Regions from separate parts of the Laribacter hongkongensis DSM 14985 genome, predicted to be linked through region 3. Evidence: predicted binding sites of a transcription regulator. Region 3 holds the regulator's gene; each other region holds the start of a gene.

Region 1 (7,123 bases), on a different contig from region 3:
ACTTGAAGTCGGACATGCGCACGATGACCTTCTTCGGATAGAAGGCAGCGGCGATGGTCGAAACGCCTTCGGCGATCTTGTCGACGTAGAAGTCCACCGGGCTGGCGTAGCCGCTGATGCGGTCACGGATGGTGGCCTGCAGTTCGGACGGCAGGCTGTCGATTTCCAGCAGGGCCTTCGGGTGGATGCCGATCTGGCGGTTGATGATGAATTCCATGCGGGCCAGACCCACGCCTTCGTTCGGCAGCTGCGCGAAGTCGAAGGCGAGTTCCGGGTTGCCGACGTTCATCATGATCTTGACCGGCGACTCGGGCATCTTGTCGAGGGCGAGGTCGATCACCTCGATGTCCAGCAGGCCATCGTAGATGTTGCCGGTATCGCCTTCGGCGCAGGATACGGTCACCTGCATGCCGTCCTTCAGCACGTCGGTGGCGTCACCGCAGCCGACCACGGCCGGAATGCCGAGTTCGCGGGCGATGATGGCAGCGTGGCAGGTACGGCCGCCACGGTTGGTGACGATGGCGGCAGCGCGCTTCATCACCGGTTCCCAGTCGGGGTCGGTCATGTCGGTGACGAGCACGTCGCCGGCCTTGACGCGGTCCATTTCGGCAGCGCTCTGGATCAGGCGCACGACACCCTGGCCGATCTTCTGGCCGATGGCACGGCCTTCGGCCAGCACGGCCGACTTGTTCTTCAGGCGGTAACGGCGCAGGGTTTCCACGCGGTTTTCCTGCGATTTGACCGTTTCCGGACGGGCCTGCAGGATGTAGAGCTTGCCGTCGATGCCGTCACGGCCCCACTCGATGTCCATCGGGCGGGCGTAGTGCTTTTCGATGATCTGGGCGTAGCGGGCCAGTTCTTCGACTTCGGCATCGGTGATCGAGAACTGGCGGCGCAGTTCGGGCTCGACATCCAGCGTGCGCACCGAACGGCCGGCCTGGTTGGCGTCGGTGAACTCCATCTTGATGAGCTTGGAGCCCATGTTCTTTTTCAGGATGGCCGGGCGGCCGGCTTCGAGGGTGGGCTTGTGGACGTAGAATTCGTCCGGGTTCACGGCACCCTGCACCACGGTTTCACCGAGGCCGTACGAGGCGGTGACGAACACCACCTTGTCAAAACCGGATTCGGTATCGATGGTGAACATCACGCCCGAAGCGCCCACGTCCGAGCGCACCATGCGCTGAATGCCGGCCGACAGGGCCACCACGTCGTGGGCAAAGCCCTTGTGCACGCGGTAGGCAATGGCGCGGTCATTGTAGAGCGAGGCAAAGACGTGATGGATGGCTTCCTTCACGTTGTCGTAGCCGCGAATGTTCAGGAAGGTTTCCTGCTGGCCGGCGAACGAGGCATCCGGCAGGTCTTCAGCGGTCGCAGAGGAGCGCACGGCCACCGAGATATCGGCATTGGCGTCCGCCACCATCTTTTCGTAGGCCACGCGCACTTCGGCTTCGAGCTGCGGCGGGAACGGCGTATCGATGACGAGCTGGCGGATTTCCTTGCCGACCCGGGCCAGTTCGACCACGTTGTCGACGTCCAGAGCGGCCAGCATCGCATTGATGCGGTCGGAAAGGCCGTCATGGGCGAGGAAGTCGCGATAGGCCTGTGCGGTCGTGGCGAAACCACCCGGTACGCGTACGCCCGATTCCGCCAGTTGGCTGATCATTTCGCCAAGCGACGCGTTTTTGCCGCCGACGGATTCCACGTCGGTCATGCGCAGCTTGTCGAACCAGACAACGTAAGTCTCTGCCATTACTGAAAAGTTCCTGTTTTAGAGGGAGGGTGGAAACCGGAAAGTCGCGATTCTAGCCCAAACATGACAAAAAAAATATGGCCGATATTGCATCGCAACAGCTGAATTATCCGTGACTTGCGCGCATTCCTCCCCTGCTTGCCACTGGCCTTGCCATCGATCTGACCACGTCCTTTTTTTACCCAAAAAACAATTTCTTTGTCATTTTTGTTGATGCTTATCAAATACTTTCCGGCAAAACTAGGTAGAAATACGGGCTATCAATCTGCCTTGATTCATAAGGCCGATCAATAGCCCTTGTTTATCACCCTCATAGAAAGAGGCAATCATGAATCGTCAAATTGCTCTGGGAATGGCCGCTGCAACGCTTGCCCTGCCGCTGCTGGCAGTCGCCGCCGACAATGCGACCCTCACAACTGCCCGCGCCGTGTTTGCACCCCTGCCCGCCTCGGCAGACAACCACGCCACCAACAAGCTCAACCCGGCCAAGGTGGCACTTGGCAAACAACTGTATTTCGACGCACGTCTTTCGAAGGGAGGCACGGTCAGCTGTAACACCTGTCACAACCTGGCCACCTATGGTGTCGACAACCTGCCGACCTCGATGGGGCACAAGGGCATGTTCGGTGGCCGTAACGCCCCGACCGTGATGAACGCCGCCCTGCTCAAGCCGCACTTCTGGGACGGCCGCGCCAAGGATGCCGAAGAACAGGCCAAGGGTCCGATCATGAACCCGGTGGAAATGGCCATTCCGCACGAAGGCTTTGCCGTCGAGCGCATCGCCTCGATCCCGGAATACCAGGCCCAGTTCCAGAAGGCCTTCCCGGGCGAAAAGGCTCCGCTGACCTACGACAACATCGCCAACGCCATTGCTGCTTTCGAGCGCACCCTGCTGACCCCGTCGCGCTTTGACGCCTGGCTCAAGGGTGACACCAAGGCCATGAGCGCCCAGGAAGTCCGTGGCGTGAAGACCTTTGTCGAGAAGGGCTGTGTAGCCTGTCACGCCGGCAGCACCATCGGCGGCGACAACTTCTTCAAGTTCGGTCTGGTCAAGGGTCCGTACAGTGACTTCACCGGCGTCAAGAATACCGACCACGGTGTCTACGACCTGACCAAGAAGGATTCGGACATGGACGTGTTCCGTACGCCGACCCTGCGCAACGTCGAACGCACCTATCCGTACTTCCACGACGGCAGCGTGTGGGAACTCGACAAGGCCGTGCGCATCATGGGCCAGACCCAGCTCGGCATCCAGCTCAACGACCAGGAAGTGGCCGACATCACCGCCTTCCTGAAGTCGCTGACCGGCACCGTTCCGACTGCCGCCCTGCAACTGCCGATCCTGCCGGCCTCGACCGCCAAGACCACCAAGCCGGACAACATGTAAGCTGCTGCCCGGCCTGCACAAGACAACGCCCCGGTTTTCCGGGGCGTTTTTGCTGGTTGCCGGAACGGCCGGCGGCTACAGGGCCGCCAGCAGGATGCGGTTGGCCACCTCGGGCGTGATGCGCCGCCGCTCGCCCAGCGCCGTCATGCCGTGTGCCACCAGCTTGTAGAGGATCGGCGACAGGTCGTCGATGCCGATGCCCCATTCCGACAGCCGTACCGGCACGCCCAGCGACCTGAAAAAGCGCCGGGTGGCAGCGATGGCAGCATCGATGCGTTCGCACTCGCTGCCCCCCTGGATGCCCCATACGCGCTCGGCGTATTGCAGCAGCTTGTCGTGCTTGTCGTCACGACACACTTCCAGTACCGCCGGCATCAGCGCCGCCAGCGTCCGGCCGTGGTCGATGCCGAACAGGCCGGTGACCTCATGGCCGATCATGTGCGCCGACCAGTCATGCGGCACCCCTATGCCGATCAGCCGGTTCAGCGCCAGCGTCGCCCCCCACATGGCCGTGGCGCGGGCATGATAATCGTCGGGCTTTTCCATCAGTACCGGACCGGTTTCGATCAGGGTCTGCAACAGCCCCTCGGCCCAACGGTCCTGGATCGGCGCCTGGGCCGGATAGGTCAGGTACTGCTCAGTGACATGCACGAAGGTATCGACAATGCCGTTGGCGGTCTGCTGGGGCGGCAGCGAGAAAGTGGTCAGCGGGTCAAGGATGGCAAAGCGCGGCTGGACCAGCGGCGTCTTGAACTCCAGCTTGTCGGAACTGGCGTAGCGGCTGATCACCGCACCGTCGTTGGATTCCGACCCGGTAGCCGGCAGGGTCAGCACCACGCCGATCGGCATGACGCCGGTCAGCCGCGAAGCCGCGTCGGTGGTCAGCAGCTCCCACGGCTCACCCGGGTGCGCCATGCCGGCGGCAATGTATTTGCTGCCGTCGATGACCGAACCGCCACCGACAGCCAGGATCCAGTCGACCCGCTCTTCCCGCCCCAGCGCGATGGCCTGGTCCAGCGTTTCGCAAGCCGGATTGGCCTCGATGCCGCCAAACTCGAACAGCCGGGCATGATCGGCCAGCGCACAGCGCACCTGGTCCAGCACGCCGTTGCGCAGCACGCTGCCCTGGCCGTATGTCACCAGCACCCGTGCCCCGCCGGGAACCAGCTCCCGCAGACGGGCGATTTCCCCCCGGCCGAACACGATGCGGGTCGGGTTGTGGAACATGAAATTCTGCATGGCAAACCTTTCGCTGACTCGACCGCTGTCAGCACCGGGCACTGGGCTGCCGGTGCCGGAGGTCCATGCGTTCACCCTACGACAAGCCTGCCGGCGCAACCTTGAGGCAGATCGAATCCGGGCCGGACGGGTGACATTTCGCCCTCTTTGGCCTTCTGGCTTATAGTCGCACCTATCTGACGACACCGACCTCGAAAGACCTTGCCATGCCACACCGCCGCAGCGCCTATTTCGTATCCGACCGCACCGGCATCACCGCCGAATCGCTGGGCAACGCCCTGCTGACCCAGTTCGACATGCTGGAGTTCAAGCGCGAAACCATTCCGTTCATCGATACCGCCGACAAGGCCATGGCCGTGGCCGAACAGATCCGCCAGCGCGCGCAGTCCGACCATTTCCGCCCGCTGGTGTTCGTGTCGATCGTCAACCCGTTCGTGCGCGAAGCCATCCAGGTCGACGACTGCGCCATGGTGATCGACTTCTTCCACGCCTTTGTCGGCCAGCTTGAAAACGAACTGGAGCAGAAGGCCACGCTGACGGTCGGCAAGAGCCACGGCATCATCAGCGAAGAAAAATACGATACCCGTATCGAGGCGGTGAACTTCTCGCTCAACCACGACGACGGCGTCAAGCTCAAGGACCTGGCCGAAGCCGACGTGATCCTCGTCGGTGTATCGCGTTCGGGCAAGACCCCCACCTGCCTGTACCTGGCCCTGCAATACGGCATCAAGGCCGCCAACTATCCGCTGACACCAGAAGACCTCGACAGTCCGACCCTGCCGAAGATGCTGCTGCCGTACCGCAAGAAGATTTTCGGCCTCACCATCGAACCGCAGCGGCTGCACCACATCCGCAACGAGCGCAAGCCCGACAGCCGCTACGCCTCGATCGACAACTGCCGGCGCGAGGTCAACGAGGCCGAATCGCTGTTCCGCCACCATGGCGTGCCGTTCATCAGCACCACCCACAAATCGATCGAGGAAATCGCCAGCACCATCCTGCACCACACCGGCATTTCCCGCCGGTTCTGACGGTTGACAGTCATGCTGCGGCAGCGCACCATGCTGGCCATGCTTACCGAATCGTCCTGCCCCTTTTCCGGCTTCTGGTGGCGCAGCCCTTGACCGGCGGCGCGGACTTTTCGTAATCCGACAACATGCCGCCTGCGAGGGCGGCATGTGCGTTTCAAGGCTCTCGCAGACGGCTCCGGTTCCTTCAGGAGATCGTCCCATGTCATCCAACCAGCCTGTCATCCTCACCGGCGACCGCCCCACCGGCCAGCTGCACCTGGGCCACTTTGTCGGCTCGCTGCAAAACCGCGTGGCCCTGCAGGACAGCCACCGCCAGTTCCTGCTGATTGCCGACGCCCAAGCCCTGACCGACAACATGGGCAACTACGTCAAGGTCCGCGACAACATCCTGCAGGTGGCGCTCGACTATCTGGCCGTCGGCATCGACCCGGCCAAAACCACCATTTTCATCCAGAGCCTGGTGCCGGAACTGTCCGAACTGTCGTCGTACTACCTCAACCTCGTATCGGTGGCCCGGCTGGAGCGCAACCCCACCATCAAGGACGAAATCCGCCAGCGCGGTTTCGAACGCGACATCCCGGCGGGCTTCCTGACCTATCCGGCTGCGCAGGCCGCCGACATCACTGCCTTCAAGGCCACCGTCGTGCCGGTTGGTGAGGACCAGATCCCGATGATCGAACAGACCAACGAGATCGTCCGCCGCTTCAACGCCAGCGTCGACCGCGAAGTGCTGGTCGAATGCCAGGCGCTGGTGCCGCAGGTCGGCCGCCTGCCGGGCATCGACGGCAAGGCCAAGATGAGCAAATCACTCGGCAACTCGCTCACCCTCGGCGCCAGCCCGGACGACATCCGTCACGCAGTCAAGATGATGTACACCGACCCCAACCACCTGCGCGTGGCCGACCCGGGCCAGGTGGAAGGCAACGTGGTGTTCAGCTGGCTGGATGCCTTCGATCCGGACAAGCCCGCCGTGGAAGAACTCAAGGCCCACTACCGCCGTGGCGGCCTGGGTGACAGCGTGGTGAAGAAACGGCTGGAAGCGCGCCTGCAGGAAATGATCGAGCCGATCCGCCAGCGCCGCGAAGCCTTTGCACAGGACCCGGCCGAGGTCATGAACATCCTCAAGCGCGGCACCGACAACGCCCGCGCCGTCGCTGCCCAAACCCTCTCCGAGGTCAAGGGCGCCATGGGCATCAACTACTTCGGCGTCTGACGGCAGACCGGCACAAAGAAAACGGGCTCCCTTGAGGGAGCCCGTTCTGCATCAGCGGATAATGCCTCAGGCCTGCTTGACCTGCTGCTCCAGCTCTTCCGGAATTTCGTCGTCGTCATGGGCCGACAGGTCACTGTAATACACCGAACGATCCAGCTCACCCTCGCTCTTGGCCACCAGCACGGCGGTCAGGGTGTCGCCCGACACGTTGGTCGGCGTGTTGGCCATGTCGATGATGCGGTCCACGGCAGCAATGGCCGCGATCACTTCCAGCGGCAGGCCGACCGACGACAGCACGAGGCTCATCACCACCAGGCCGGTACCCGGCACGCCGGCAGCACCAATGGCAGCCAGCGTGGTCGTCAGCACCACCATCACCTTCTGCACCAGGGTCAGTTCGATCCCGTAGGCATTGGCGGCAAAGATGGCCACGGCACCCAGATAGGTTGCCAGACCGTTCATGTTGACGGTGGCCCCCAGCGGCAGCACGAACGAGGCAATGC
Region 2 (7,123 bases), on a different contig from region 3:
GGCACGCGGTGTTCCGGATCAGCGGTGGCAAGACGGGTCACGTCGACAATGTCGGCGACCACGGCCGAGGCGGTCGGCAGGCTGCCGGCGCCGGCGCCGTAGTAAAGCGTCGGGCCGACGGCATCGCCCTTGGCCAGCACGGCGTTCATGACGCCGTTGACGTTGGCGATCAGGCGGCTTTCCGGAATCAGGGTCGGGTGTACACGCAGCTCAATGCCGTTGGCGGCGCGGCGGGTAATGCCCAGCAGCTTGACGCGGTAGCCCAGTTCTTCGGCGTAGCGGATGTCTTCGGACGTGAGTCTGGAGATGCCTTCGAGGTAGCACTTGTCGAACTGCATCGGGATGCCGAAGGCGATGGCCGACATGATGGTCAGCTTGTGGCCGGCGTCGTGGCCTTCGATGTCGAAGGTCGGGTCGGCTTCGGCGTAGCCGAGCTCCTGTGCCTGCCTGAGCACGTCGGCAAACGCCAGGCCCTTCTCGCGCATTTCGGTCAGGATGAAGTTGGAGGTGCCGTTGATGATGCCGGCGATCCATTCGATGTGGTTGGCGGTCAGGCCTTCGCGCAGCGCCTTGATGATCGGGATGCCGCCGGCCACGGCCGCTTCAAAGGCCACGATCACGCCCTTGGCGCTGGCGCGGGCAAAGATTTCGTTACCGTGTTCGGCCAGCAGTTTCTTGTTGGCGGTGACCACGTGCTTGCCGTTGTCGATGGCCGTGAGTACCAGGTCCTTGGCGATGCCGGTGCCGCCGATCAGTTCCACCACGATGTCGATGTCGGGGTGGGTGGCAACCAGCCGGGCGTCGCTGACCACTTCCACGTCGTCGCCGACGAGTTCGCGTGCCTTGGCCACGTCCAGGTTGGCGGCCATTTTGAGTGCGATCGTGCGGCCGGCGCGGCGGCTGATTTCTTCTGCGTTGCGTTTCAACACGGTGGCGGTACCGCCGCCGACCGTACCGACGCCCATGATGCCCACATGAATCGGCTTCATCGTTGCTCCTGCGTTAGATGCCTGAATGAGTATGTAAAAACCTAGCTCCGAATATGCCACACAATTTGCTGCGGCGCGTGAAATGGCGTATTTGGCGCCGGACAAGCCACCAGGAGTTGACTCGGGTCAAGCAGGAACGGCGTCATGTCCCCATACTGGAAAGGCTGGCGCCGGAACCGGCTCCGGGCGCGGCAACTCCAAAATCACAGGGCTGGCACCATGCCGCCATGCAATCCGATCCGATGAAGGGAGACAATGATGTATCGCAATATTCTGGTTCCGCTGGACGGCAGTCCGGCTGCCGAGCGTGGCCTGCAGGAAGCCATTGCACTGGCCGCGGCGCTGGGCAGCAGGATCAAGCTGCTGCACGTCATTGATCCGACCGTGGTCTACCCGATGATCGCCTACATCCCGCGCGAAGACCTGACCCTGTCCGGCGGGCATGACAAAACCCTGCGTGACGAGGCCGAGGCACTGGTGGCCCGTGCCGAAGCCAGCGCCCAGGCCAAGGGCGTAGCGACCGAACGCCTGATCGTGACCCGTGACGTGACGACGGTGGCCGACCTGATCGTCGAGGCCGCCGAACAGAGCAATGCCGACATGATCGTGATGGGCACGCACGGCCGGCGCGGACTTGACCGCCTGCTGATGGGCAGCGATGCCGAGATGGTGCTGCGCAACAGCCGGGTGCCGGTGCTGATGGTACGCGAGGTGCAGTCCTGAGCCGGACGACTGTTCGGGCAGCATGAAAAACGGCCGCTGTTGCGGCCGTTTTTGCGGATCATTGTCCGGGCTTTTCCGCCTCGATCTGGCGGCGGACTTCATCCATGTCGACCGAGCGGACCTGTCCGATCAGCTGTTCCAGTCCATTGGCCGGCAGGGCACCGGCCTGCTGGAACAGCATGATCTGTTCGCGGAACACCATCAGGGTCGGAATGGAGCGGATGCCGAAGGCCGAGGCCAGGGCCTGTTCTTCTTCGGTGTTGACCTTGGCGAACAGGATGTCCGGATGCTTGTCGGCAGCAGCTTCAAAAATCGGGGCAAACATGCGGCAAGGAGCACACCACGGCGCCCAGAAGTCGATGATGACCGGCTTGTCGGACTGGACGGTTTCGTTGAAGTTGGCTTGAGTCAGAATCTGTACGGCCATGATGGCTTCCTTTGCATAAGGCGGAACGACGGCCTGCTAACGGCCGGTGGCAAGTAATATGGAAGTAGCGTAGCTGGTCGCAAGTCTCTTGGATAATTGAATTGCTTGCCGTTACGTAATAGTTATAGCCTATGTGACGAACAAAAAAATGCGCCGCTAAAGGGCGGCGCAGAAGTCTGCAAAGGAGAAATAGAGGAGAAACTACATCGAACCAACTGCGGTTCAGATGTAATATTAGACTTCTCTGAAAATCTAACCTTGATCCATGTCAAGTTCACGCATTGTCTTTGGCTATGATGCGGAAGCACTGGTGGATCTTGCGGTTACGGAAATCTTCCGGCACGGACTGATGGGTAATGTCGGTGACGTGGTAGCGCTCGGCCAGCTCGGTTGCCAGCGTGAAGCCGCGCAGGTTGTTGGAGAAATACAGGACCCCTCCAGGTGCCAGCAGCTGCATGGCACTGTCGACCAGATAGTGCTGGTCCCGCTGGACGTCGAGGGTGTCGAACATCTTTTTCGAGTTGGAAAACGATGGCGGGTCCATCACGATCAGGTCGTACTGTTGACCCTGGTCGATGGCATCGTCGAGCCAAGCCAGTACGTCGGCACGCTCGCGCCGGTGGCAGGGCAGGTCCAGCCCGTTGAGCGCCAGATTGCGCTCGGCCCAGTCAAGATAGGTGTTGGAGAGGTCGACCGTCATGCTGCTGCTGGCGCCACCGGCCGCAGCATGCACGGTAAAGCTGCCGGTATAGGCAAACAGGTTGAGAAAACGTTTGCCGGCCGCTTCGCTGCGGACCCGGGCGCGGGTAGGCCGGTGGTCGAGGAACAGGCCGGTATCCAGATAGCGGGTCAGGTTGACCTCAAAACGCAGCCCGGCCTCGTGGACGACAAAGAATTCGCCCGCGTCACCGGTCTTTTCGTACTGGGCCAGCCCTTTCTGGCGCTGGCGGGTCTTGAAGGCGATCTGCTCAAACGGAACGGACAGGGCTTCGGCGCAGGCCGCCTTGACCCCTTCCGCCCAGATTTCACGGGTTTCGTCATCCTGCTGCCAGCCGGTGTCGTATTCGGCAATGTGCAGCCAGTCGCCGTAGCGGTCGACGGCTACCGGAAACTCCGGCAGGTCGCGGTCGTAGACACGCCAGCAGTCGGTCGCCATCCGGCGGGCGAGCTTGGCGGTGTGGCGGTCGTTTTTTTTCAGGCGGTTGATGAAGGGAGTCAGGTCACGCATATCGGCAGGTCGGCAGCAAAGAACGAACGGGGCAGCGCCCCGTCCAATTCCGCATTATCAATCACATTGTCCGTTCCACGCACCAAAGGATGAGGTGATGGCGTATTTTTTCTGGGCAGCCTTCCTGACCCTGCTGACCGTGGTCGTGCATGCGCTGGGGATTTTCTGCATCAACCGGCTGACGCATTTCATGATCGGCCGCATCCGGGTTTCCGCTTTCAGCGAGACCGTGCTGTTCGGCGTGGTGACCTACCTGCTGATGCTGGTGCACATGGGGCCGGTGCTGCTGTGGGCGCTGTTTTACTGGCACACGGCCGGCATGGAGAGCTTCAGCAATGCGTTTTTCTATTCCATTTCCAGCTACTCAACCGTCGGTCTGGCCGACCACGGGCCGGCCGGAGCGCTGGGGCGGCTGCTCGGGCCGTATGAGTCCGCACTGGGCATGCTGATGTTCGGCCTGTCCGGCGCCTATCTGGTGCACGTGCGCGAGCTGACGCGCGAGCAGGCCAAGGCCGCGGCACGGTTGTTATAGCGACAGGGCAGTGCGTTCCTCGGGCATCCTGCCGGCCCAGTCGCAGGCAAATTGCCAGGCAATGCGGCCCGAGCGCGCACCGCGCAGGCGGGCCCACAACAGGGCCGCGGCTTCGGCCTCCGGGTCCGGTTCCAGCCCGAAGTGCTGTAACCAGACGCCGACTGCTGCCAGATAGGCATCCTGGTCGAAAGGATAGAAAGACAACCACAGGCCAAAGCGCTCGGACAGGGAGACTTTCTCTTCGACGGCTTCGCCGGGATGGATTTCGTCGTCGATGCGCTGGGTGGCCAGGTTGTCGGCCATGCGGTCGGGCAACAGGTGGCGACGGTTGGAAGTGGCATAGATCAGCACGTTGTCGGCCCGCTGGGCCAGTCCGCCGTCCAGGGCACTCTTGAGCGCCTTGTAGGCGTCGTCGCCCTCTTCAAACGACAGGTCGTCACAGAACAGGATGAAGCGTTCCGGACGCAGGGACAGCGGCTCGACAATGTCGGCGAGGTCGGCGAGATGCTGGCGGTCGACCTCCACCAGTCGCAGCCCGTCGGCCATGAAGGCCGGCAGCAGGGCCTTGACCAGCGAGGATTTGCCCGAGCCGCGCGCGCCGGTCAGCAGCACGTTGTTGGCCGGGCGTCCGGCGACAAAGGCGGCCGTATTGCGCAGCAGGCGGGTTTTCTGCCGCTCGACATGGGTGAGTTCGTCCAGCCGGACGGTGTGCGGCGCCGATACGGCACGCAAGACACCTCGGCCGTTCTGCCGCTGCCAGCGGAATGCCGGCGCGTTCCAGTCAGTGGGCGGCAGCGGCGGTGGCAGCAGGCGGTCAAGGCGGTCGAGCAGGGCGTCAAAGCGTTGCAGCAGGGCAGGGTCGGTCATGGCAGAGGGCATCGGGCGTGCAAGTGGAGCCGGCCCGGTCGGACCGGAGCAGAGGGCCGGCCAGGCTTACAGCTTGTAGCCCTTGTGCAGGGCCACGACACCGGCGGACAGGTTGTGGTAGTCCACCTTGCCGAAGCCGGCCTCCAGCATCATGTCCTTGAGGGTATCCTGGTCCGGGTGCATGCGGATCGATTCGGCAAGGTACTGGTAACTGTCGGCATCGCGGGCCACCAGCTTGCCCATCAGCGGCAGGGCCTTGAACGAATACAGGTCGTAGACCGGCTTGAGCGGGGTCCAGACTTTGGAAAACTCCAGCACCAGGAGCTTGCCGCCGGGCTTGAGCACCCGGCACATTTCCTTGAGTGCCTGGTCCTTGTGGGTCATGTTGCGCAGGCCGAAAGCCACCGATACCAGATCGAAATGGTTGTCGGGGAACGGCAGCTTTTCGGCGTCGGCAATGGCGACCGGCAGGATCATGCCCTCGTCGAGCAGGCGGTCGCGGCCGACGGTCAGCATGGAGCTGTTGATGTCGGTCAGCCACACTTCACCGGTCTTGCCGACGCGTTTTTTCCAGCCGCGGGCGAGGTCGCCGGTGCCGCCGGCAATGTCGAGCACCTTCATGCCCGGCCGCACACCGGCGGTCGACAGGGTGAAATGCTTCCAGATCCGGTGCAGGCCGCCCGACATCAGGTCGTTCATCACGTCGTATTTTTTGGCCACCGAGTGGAATACTTCGGCCACACGGCCGGCTTTATCGTCTTCGTTGACGGTCTTGAACCCGAAGTGGGTGGTCTTGTCCATGCTTACTCCCGGCTCTTGCCTGCGGCGGCAAGGCGATTCAGATAATCCTGCCAATAGTCGGTCTGATGCTGCCCGAGGTCGTGGAGCGTGGCCCAGCTGTAAATGCCGCTCGAATGACCGTCGTCAAACACCAGCTTGATTGCGTATTGCCCGACCGGCTCGATGCCGGTAATGGCGACGTGGCGCTTGCCGTGTTGCAGCACTTCTTGTCCCGGCGCATGTCCGCGTACCTCGGCAGAAGGTGAAAACACGCGCAGGTATTCGCACGGCAGCGAAAAACGGCTGCCGTCGTCAAAGGCGACTTCCAGCACCCGGGAGGCCTGGTGCAGCACGATGTCGGTGGGAATCGGGGTCATGGCTGTGCGTCCTGCCGTTCCAGCAGCATGGCGTCGCCATAGCTGAAAAAGCGGTATTGCCGTTCGATGGCGTGCCGGTAAGCCGCGCGGATGGTTTCGGTGCCGGCAAAGGCACTGACCAGCATCATCAGGGTGGACTTGGGCAGGTGGAAATTGGTCACCAGCCGGTCCACCACGCGGAAGCGGTAGCCCGGGGTGATGAAAATGTCGGTTTCGCTGGGGCCGGCCCGCAGCTCGCCCGACTGCGCACCGGCTTCCAGTGCACGCATCGAGGTGGTGCCGACGGCGACCACGCGGCCACCCCGCGCCCGGCAGGCGGCGATGGCGTCAACGGTGGCCTGCGGGATGACAAAGCGTTCGCTGTGCATCTTGTGCTCGGCGATGTTGTCCACCCGCACCGGCTGGAAAGTGCCGGCACCGACGTGCAGGGTGACGCGGGCCACGTCGATGCCGCGGGCGCGGATGGCGGCCATCAGCCCGTCGGTAAAGTGCAGGCCGGCCGTCGGAGCCGCCACGGCACCCTGCTCGCGGGCATAGATGGTCTGGTAGCGTTCGTCGTCATTGTCGCCGGCGCTGCGGGTGATGTAGGGCGGCAGCGGCAGGTGGCCGGCGGCGTCGAGGATGTCGAGCACGCTGGTGTCGCCAGGGAAGCGCAGCAGGAACAGCTCACCCTGCCGTTCGACCATTTCTGCTTCCCAGCGGTCGGCAAACACCAGACGGCTGCCGGGCTTGGGTGATTTGCTGGCGCGGACGTGGGCCAGTGCCGTGCGTTCGTCCAGCACGCGTTCGACCAGTGCCTCGACTGCTCCGCCACTGGCCTTGCGGCCGAACAGGCGGGCCTTGATCACGCGGGTGTCGTTGACGACCAGCAGGTCGTCCGGCGACAGCAGTCCCGGCAGGTCGGCAAACTGCAGGTCGGCCAGTCCGGCCGGGCTGACGTGCAAAAGCCGGCTGTTGCCCCGCTCGGCCGGCGGGAACTGGGCGATCAGGTGTGCGGGAAGGTGATAGTCGAAATCAGAAAGCTGCATGGCATCGGCCGATGGGAAAACCGGGCGATTATATGTCACTCGGCGACAGGGCGTGGCGCAGGCGTGTGGCGGATTTTCCATGCTGGCAGGAGGGGATGGAAAATTTTGCATGTACAGAGCAAATACTCTGAATTTGCGGAAAAATTGCCGGTCTGATGCAGTCCGGCTGGTC
Region 3 (7,123 bases):
CCGGCAGGGCGAAGTGATCCATGCCGATGAAGACATAACCGGCATCGGTGAGGGTCTGTACGGCCATTTGCAGGATGTCGAGCTTGGCCGATGGTGACGGAAGGTCTGCCTCGTTGATGCGCCGCTGCGGCATGAACAGGGTGGGCAGATGTGCATAGTTGTAGAAAGCCAGCCGGTCCGGACGGATTTCGAGCACGGTTTCCAGCGTGGTCTGCACCGATTCGAGTGTCTGGTGCGGCAGGCCGTAGATCAGGTCGATGCTGACGGACTTGAAGCCGCTGGCTCGTGCTGCATCAATGACGGCGCGGGTTTCTTCCAGGCTCTGGATGCGGTTGACGGCTGTCTGTACCTGCGGGTCAAAGTCCTGTACGCCGACCGACATGCGGTTGAAACCAAGGCTGGCCAAGTGTTTGACGTTGTCTGCCGTGACTTTGCGCGGATCGATTTCGATTGAGTATTCGCCATGCGGTACGAGCTGGAAGTGACGGCCGATTGCCTGCATCAGGCGCGTCATCTGTGCATCCGACAGGAAGGTGGGTGTGCCTCCGCCAAAGTGGAGCTGGGCCAGCTGCGGGTGACCTTGCAGGTACTCGGCATGCAGGGCCAGTTCGCGCTCGAGATAATCCAGATAGGTATCCGCGCGTGACTTGTCTTTGGTGATGATCTTGTTACAGGCGCAGTAGTAGCAAACGGTATTGCAGAAAGGAATATGAGCGTATAATGATACGCCTCGGGCGCAGGCGCCGATTTGCCTTTGTTTCAGCCAATGGTGATAATCGGCCTCGCTGAATGCATCAGTAAAACGATCCGCTGTGGGGTAGGAGGTGTAGCGAGGGCCGCTTCCATCGAGTTTTTCGATCAGTTCGCGGTCAAAAACGAACTGCACAGGCGTGATGCCTGATTCAGTAAAATTTGTCATCTGGGTATACCTTTCAGGCACTGCTGTACTTTGCCTGAGTGGGACAGTCTAACCTTTGATGATGGTCAAGACCGGACTGAAAGTTAACCTTTTTGCATATTATGGCCGAACACAACCCGATCTGCGCCCATACACTGAAGGTCTCTTGCTCAAGCTGCAGCCTGCGTGAGCTGTGCCTCCCCATCGGTTTGAACCGGGAGGAGATGAGTCAGCTTGATGCGGTCATCCGTCAAAGCCGGCGCTTGAAACGTGGTGAATACCTGTTCCGGGCTGGCGAGCCGTTCAAGTCGATGTTTGCGATTCGTACCGGTTTTTTCAAGACCTGCATTTCCAGTCATGATGGCCGCGAGCAGGTGACCGGATTCCAGATGTCCGGCGAGCTTCTGGGGCTGGATGGTGTTTCGAGTGGTGCCCACGGCTGTGATGCGGTCGCACTGGAAGATGCCGAGGTCTGCGAATTGCCATTTGTCCGCATGGAGAGCCTTGGGCGCGAGATTCCGTCGCTGCAGCATCATTTCTTCCGCTTGATGAGCCGTGAAATCGTTCGAGACCAGTCGGTCATGCTGCTGCTGGGCAACATGAAGGCCGAGGAGCGTCTGGCTGCATTCCTGCTTAACCTGTCCCAACGCTTTTCGGCACGCGGTTTTGCAGCCAACGATTTCATCCTGCGCATGAGCCGTGAAGAAATCGGCTCCTTTCTGGGGTTGAAGCTGGAAACGGTCAGCAGGACCTTGTCCAAGTTCCAGTCCCAAGGCTGGATTACGGTCGAGCACAAGCATATCCAGCTGATTCAGCCCGAGCGTCTGAAAGATCTGGTAGGCGGATGTCTTCCCGCCACACAACCACCGCAATCCTGATTTCGTCTTCATCACTTCGTTATTGCTGTCAAAGCCCGCCATATGGCGGGCTTTTTCTTGCTCTGGCTAGAACAGCATGTCCTTGCTGATACCTTTGCGTCGCAATATGCGCCGCAGGCTTTCGAGTCCTTCAATCTGGATCTGGCGAACCCGCTCACGGGTCAGGCTCAGGCTGTCTGCAAGCTCTTCAAGAGTACAGATTTCGTAGCCATTCAGCCCGTAGCGCCGCTCAATGACCAGCCGCTGCTTGTCGGTCAGCTGCTTCAGCCAAGTCTGGACGTAGCGGTTGACCTGCATGCCGTGCAGCTTGATGTCCGGCTCTTCCTGCTGCTCGTCGGGAATGGATTCGCCGATGGTGAGCATGGGGTCGATATCAAGTGGCGCATCCAGAGAGGCCATGCGCTCGTTGAGGCTCATGACCCGGCGGACTTCCTCCGGTGGCTTGCCGACAAGGTGGGCAATTTCATCGATCGTGGGATCGCGGCCAATCTGGCTTTCGAGATGACGCGATGCCCGCAGGTAGACGTTGAGCTCCTTGATGACATGAACGGGCAGACGGATCGTGCGCGACTGGTTCATGATGGCGCGTTCGATCGACTGGCGAATCCACCAGGTGGCGTAGGTCGAGAAGCGGAAACCACGCTCGGGATCGAATTTTTCCAGTGCATGCATCAAGCCGATGTTGCCTTCCTCGATCAGATCGAGCAGAGCCATGCCGCGATTGATGTAATGCTTGGCAATGTTCACGACGAGGCGCAGGTTGTGTTCGATCATGCGCTGCCGGGCTTCGAAGTCACCCTGTACCACCCGGCGCGCCAAGGCACGTTCTTCGTCGGGAGTCAGCAGAGCATTGTTGCCGATGTCATTGAGGTAGATCTGGGTAACGTCGGCTACTTCTTCGTAGGCACGACCGCCGGACTCTTCAGCCTCTGCAGCTTCCTGTTCTTCGTCGTGCTTGTCTTCCTCGAGTTCGTCTACTTCTTCATCGTCGATACGGTCAATGTCGTTGTTACTCATGTCGGTATTTTCCCTCTGCCAGTCAGGCTCCGGCGAGTGCGGGCTCAGAGCTGCGGCATGTAGTTATATGGATCGACCGGTTTGCCGTAGCGGCGCAATTCGAAGTGCAGTTTGGTCTTGTCTGCGTCCGAGTTGCCCATTTCGGCAATTTTCTGGCCTTTCCGGACCGCCTGTCCCTCTTTGACCAAGAGGGTGTTGTTATGTGCGTAGGCGCTCAGGAAAGCCTTGTTGTGCTTGATGATGATGAGTTTTCCGTAGCCTCGTAATCCTGTGCCGCTGTAGACCACCTTGCCGTCGGCAGCAGCCTGAACAGGCTGACCCATTTTGCCTGGAATGTCTACCCCTTTGGTTCTCTCGTCATATTTTGACGGTGATCCGCTTACAGGCCACTGCCAGCCGCTCTCGGGCGTATCGGCATCGGCTGCGCGCGGGGCGGCAGGACGGGTATCCGTTTTGCCGGCTGGTTCCGGTACAGGCTTGTTGGCAGTTTTGTCTCCCTGGGGTGCAGTGGGTTTGTCCGGTGTGGCCGTTGCACCCGAAGGTGCGGTATTGCCGGCCGTCTGGCTTTCCCGTGCCAATTGCTCGGCTGCTGCGGGTGAATACGGCAGTTTCAGTCCTTTAGGATGTTGTTTGATGCTACCGTCACCGCTCTGGGTCGCCCCTGTGGCATAAACCGGTGCAGCAGACACCCCTGCAGGTTGCTGGCTGCTGTCTGCCTGCGGACTGGCAGCTGTCGGTGCACGACCGTCGCCCTTGACCTGGATCCGCAGCGTCTGGCCTACCTTGATGTCAGCCGGATTGCTGATGCCGTTCAGTTCAGCCAGCTCCCGGTAGCCCATGCCGTGATTCAGTGCAATCCTGAACAGGTTGTCACCCGGTTTGACGGTATAGGTTTCCGGTAATCCGGTCATGTCTGCCTGCCCGGCGGTGGCATTTTCACCGACAGGCGTTGAACCGACCGGAGTAATCCGGCTGGCTGCCGGTGCGGCATAGGCCGTACTGGCTTCCGTGACGGGGCGCGGGGCTGCATCAGCCTGTTGTCCGGCATTCCCATGCTGGACAATCGGTGCGGCGGGTTGTTCCAGTGCACTGCATCCGGACAGGAGCAGTACACCGCCACACCAGGCGAATCGAGCGACACGTTTGCAGGCCAAAAACATCATCCTAACCTTCTAGTAAATTAGGTTTAAACAAGCACCCCGGATATGTCCAGAACAAAATTAGCATTTGCTGAATTTTATTGAACTATTTTTCACTGGCGACCGGACAGCAGCGGGACAAATTTCACCGGATCCAGCTTCTGGCGCCGTAGTCCGCTGGCGGTGCGTTCGATCATCCACAGGTGCTGTTCGAGATCATTGCCGACCGGAAGAACCAGCCGGCCGTTGGCTGCCAGCTGGTTGGTCAGCTCGTCCGGAATGGCCGGTGCCGCTGCCGCCACGATGATGCTGTCAAAGGGCGCAGCCTCGGGCAGGCCCTGCCGGCCGTCGGTATGTACCAGCCGTGGTGTCACCATGCGCGCAGCACGCAGGTTGAGCCGGGCCTTGTCCAGCAGGGCGGCGATCCGTTCGACGGAATACACCTCGGGAAACAGCCGCGACAACACGGCGGCCTGGTAACCGCAGCCAGTACCGACTTCCAGTACGCGCCCGGGTGTGCGGCCTTCCAGCAGCAGTTCGATCATGCGTGCCACGATCAGGGGTTGGGAAATGGTCTGGCCATGACCCAGCGGCAGGGCCGTGTCGTCATAGGCACGGCTGGCCAGTGCCGGATCGACAAACAGGTGGCGCGGTACGGCATAGAGCGCAGCAAGCACCCGTTCGTCACGGATGCCCTGTTCCTGCAGGCGCTCGATCATGCGGCGCCGGGTCCGGTCGGACGTCAGGCCGCTGCCGGTGACGGCAGAGCGTTGGGTCAGGGATTGAGCCATGCCGGAAGCTCCGCCAGTTGCCGGTATCCCGTCAGGTCGATCGACAGCGGGGTGACTGAGACAAACCCTTCTCGCACGGCATGAAAGTCGGTGCCTTCCCCGGCGTCCTGCGCCGGGCCGGCGGCGCCGACCCAGTAAACCACGTCACCACGCGGGTTGACGCTTTTGACCACCGGCTCGGCATGGTGACGCCGGCCCAGACGGGTGGCAACCGTGCCTCGCAGCTCGTGGAACGGCCGGTCCGGCACGTTGATGTTGAGCAAGGTGGGTTCGGTGAATGGCCGGTCCATCATCCGCTGCACGATGTCGAGCGTGACCTGTACGGCCGTGTCGAGGTGCTCGCCAGGCTTGGCGGCCAGCGAAACAGCCAGCGACGGCACACCGAGCAGGAAGCCCTCGGTCGCGGCGGCCACCGTACCGGAGTACACGGTGTCGTCACCCATGTTGGCTCCGTGGTTGATGCCGGAGATCACCATGTCCGGTTGCTGGTCGAGCATGCCGGTGACGGCCAGATGCACGCAGTCGGTGGGCGTGCCGTTGACGAAATAAAAACCGTTGGGTGCCCGGCGCAGCATCAGGGGGCGATCCAGTGTCAGGGAGTTGGATGCACCGCTGCGGTCCCGCTCGGGGGCGACCACCGTTACCGTGCCCAGTGTTGCCAGCCCGGCTGCCAGGGCCTCGATGCCCGGGGCGAAATAACCGTCATCGTTACTCAGCAAAAACCTCATGTTCCGTCCCCCTTTGCCGGTCAGGCCCCTTGATAGCGACTGCTGAATTCCAGCATGCGTTCGATCGGCAGGCGGGCAGCATCCATCTGTGCCGGAGTCAGGTAATCGATCACCGTGCCTTCCCCTGCCTGGGCGCGACGTACTGCGTCGACCGTGTTGAGCTTCATGTAAGGACAGGAGTTGCACTGGCAGCCGGTGTAAATCGGTGCCTGCCGCAGGTCGAGGTCCGGACGGGCTTCGTGCATGTTGTACAGGATGCCGTCTTCGGTGGCGACGAAGATCACGGATTGCGGGCTGCCCTGGTATTGCCTGATCCAGTTGAGCATGCCGGAGGTCGAGCCGACGTAATCGGCACGCTTGAGCACCGGCAACGGGCTTTCCGGGTGGGCGATCAGGAAGCTTTCGCCGGATACGGATGCCAGGGCTTCATCCAGCGCAGCTTCGTTGAACTTGTCGTGTACTTCGCACACGGCGGTCCAGAGCGGCATGTCGTAGCCGTACTGGAAGTTCAGGTAGGCGCCCATGTTGCGGTCGGGCGAGAAAATGACCTTTTTGCCCTCGGCGTACAGGTGGGCAATGATGTCGTCGACGTTGCGACTGGTGACGATCCAGTCCGACAGTGCCTTGTGTTCGGCTGACGAGTTGATGTACGACACGTGCACATGGTCGGGGTAACGTTCGCGCCAGGCCTTGAGGGCGGCCACGTCGGTCTGGGTGACCAGTGAACAGGTGGAGCCGGCGTCGGGCAGGATGACCGTGGCCTCCGGGTTGAGGATCCTGGCGGTTTCAGCCATGAAACGGACACCGGCAAAAACGATGATGTCCGCTTCGGCATCGCGGGCAAACAGGGACAGTTCCAGACTGTCGCCAACCTTGTCGGCCATGCGCTGGATGTCGGGTGCCGTGTAATAGTGGGCCAGAGTCACGACACGGGTCATGATGGTAGTCTCCGCTAAAGGCAATATCTGCCTAAATCTGCAATAGAAAACCGCGCCACTTTAGCAAAAAAACGACATGCCCGTCCCGGCCTGCTCCGGTTGCCGGGCGCAGGTTGACAGGGCGCAAGCACGGACCGGTTGTGTTGCGGTATTCATCAACCGGTAAAATAACCATACCTTTGGCATCGTATGATGCCTTTGTGCTGCTCTGGGAAAATCGTCATGAAACCGCACTACCTTACCCCCCTGCTGTCGCCCAAAACGGTTGCCGTGATCGGCGCCAGTGAAACCCCAGGCTCGGTGGGGCAGGCGGTCTTTGCCAACCTGCTGGCGGGTGGCTTCAAGGGCCGGCTGTATCCGGTCAACCTGAACCACCGGGTCGTGGGCGGCATGCCGGCTGTCAGTTCGGTGCGCTCGATCGAAGCGCCGATCGATCTGGCCGTCGTCACCACTGCCGTGCGGACGTGGCCGGGCATCATGAAGGAGTGTGGCAAAAAAGGCGTCAAGGCCGTGCTGTTTGCCAAGGAATTCGGCGACGCCGACCCGCTGGCGCACGAAGTGATGCAGGAATCGCTGGCCATCGCCCGCGAATACCGCATCCGGGTGCTGGGGCCGAACATGCTGGGGCTGATGCGGCCGACCATCGGCCTCAATGCCAGCAACTACAACGGCACCGTGCGTGCCGGCAACCTGGCGCTGGTGTCGCATTCATCAGCATTGTGCGCTGCCATGCT

What was found. The regulator FNR, encoded in region 3, switches genes on or off when oxygen is low (the NO sensors DNR and NnrR bind a similar motif). The targets are predictions, from matches to a motif close to TTGATNNNNATCAA.
Region 1: G542_RS0115315 (cytochrome-c peroxidase) is a predicted target of FNR. The motif match lies at 1,961-1,974, and genes of this name have one in related genera.
Region 2: G542_RS0104725 (universal stress protein) is a predicted target of FNR. The motif match lies at 1,106-1,119, and genes of this name have one in related genera.

Annotation. Positions count from the first base shown of each region.
Region 1 covers NZ_KE383998.1:78,707-85,829, forward strand. Annotated here, with positions in the region: gene ppsA (phosphoenolpyruvate synthase) at 1-1,750, opposite strand, end outside; gene G542_RS0115315 (cytochrome-c peroxidase) at 2,079-3,137, shown strand; gene G542_RS0115320 (iron-containing alcohol dehydrogenase) at 3,213-4,364, opposite strand; gene ppsR (posphoenolpyruvate synthetase regulatory kinase/phosphorylase PpsR) at 4,583-5,407, shown strand; gene trpS (tryptophan--tRNA ligase) at 5,607-6,620, shown strand; gene G542_RS0115340 (dicarboxylate/amino acid:cation symporter) at 6,687-7,123, opposite strand, start outside.
Region 2 covers NZ_AUHR01000004.1:28,477-35,599, forward strand. Annotated here, with positions in the region: gene G542_RS0104720 (homoserine dehydrogenase) at 1-989, opposite strand, end outside; gene G542_RS0104725 (universal stress protein) at 1,248-1,712, shown strand; gene trxA (thioredoxin) at 1,771-2,139, opposite strand; gene G542_RS0104735 (class I SAM-dependent methyltransferase) at 2,414-3,367, opposite strand; gene G542_RS0104740 (ion channel) at 3,465-3,899, shown strand; gene G542_RS0104745 (ATP-binding protein) at 3,894-4,766, opposite strand; gene ubiE (bifunctional demethylmenaquinone methyltransferase/2-methoxy-6-polyprenyl-1,4-benzoquinol methylase UbiE) at 4,833-5,567, opposite strand; gene G542_RS0104755 (gamma-butyrobetaine hydroxylase family protein) at 5,570-5,923, opposite strand; gene queA (tRNA preQ1(34) S-adenosylmethionine ribosyltransferase-isomerase QueA) at 5,920-6,951, opposite strand.
Region 3 covers NZ_AUHR01000006.1:147,315-154,437, reverse strand. Annotated here, with positions in the region: gene hemN (oxygen-independent coproporphyrinogen III oxidase) at 1-919, opposite strand, end outside; gene fnr (fumarate/nitrate reduction transcriptional regulator Fnr) at 1,021-1,776, shown strand; gene rpoS (RNA polymerase sigma factor RpoS) at 1,843-2,793, opposite strand; gene G542_RS0107710 (peptidoglycan DD-metalloendopeptidase family protein) at 2,838-3,956, opposite strand; gene G542_RS0107705 (protein-L-isoaspartate(D-aspartate) O-methyltransferase) at 4,046-4,723, opposite strand; gene surE (5'/3'-nucleotidase SurE) at 4,708-5,451, opposite strand; gene nadA (quinolinate synthase NadA) at 5,472-6,389, opposite strand; gene G542_RS0107690 (bifunctional acetate--CoA ligase family protein/GNAT family N-acetyltransferase) at 6,612-7,123, shown strand, end outside.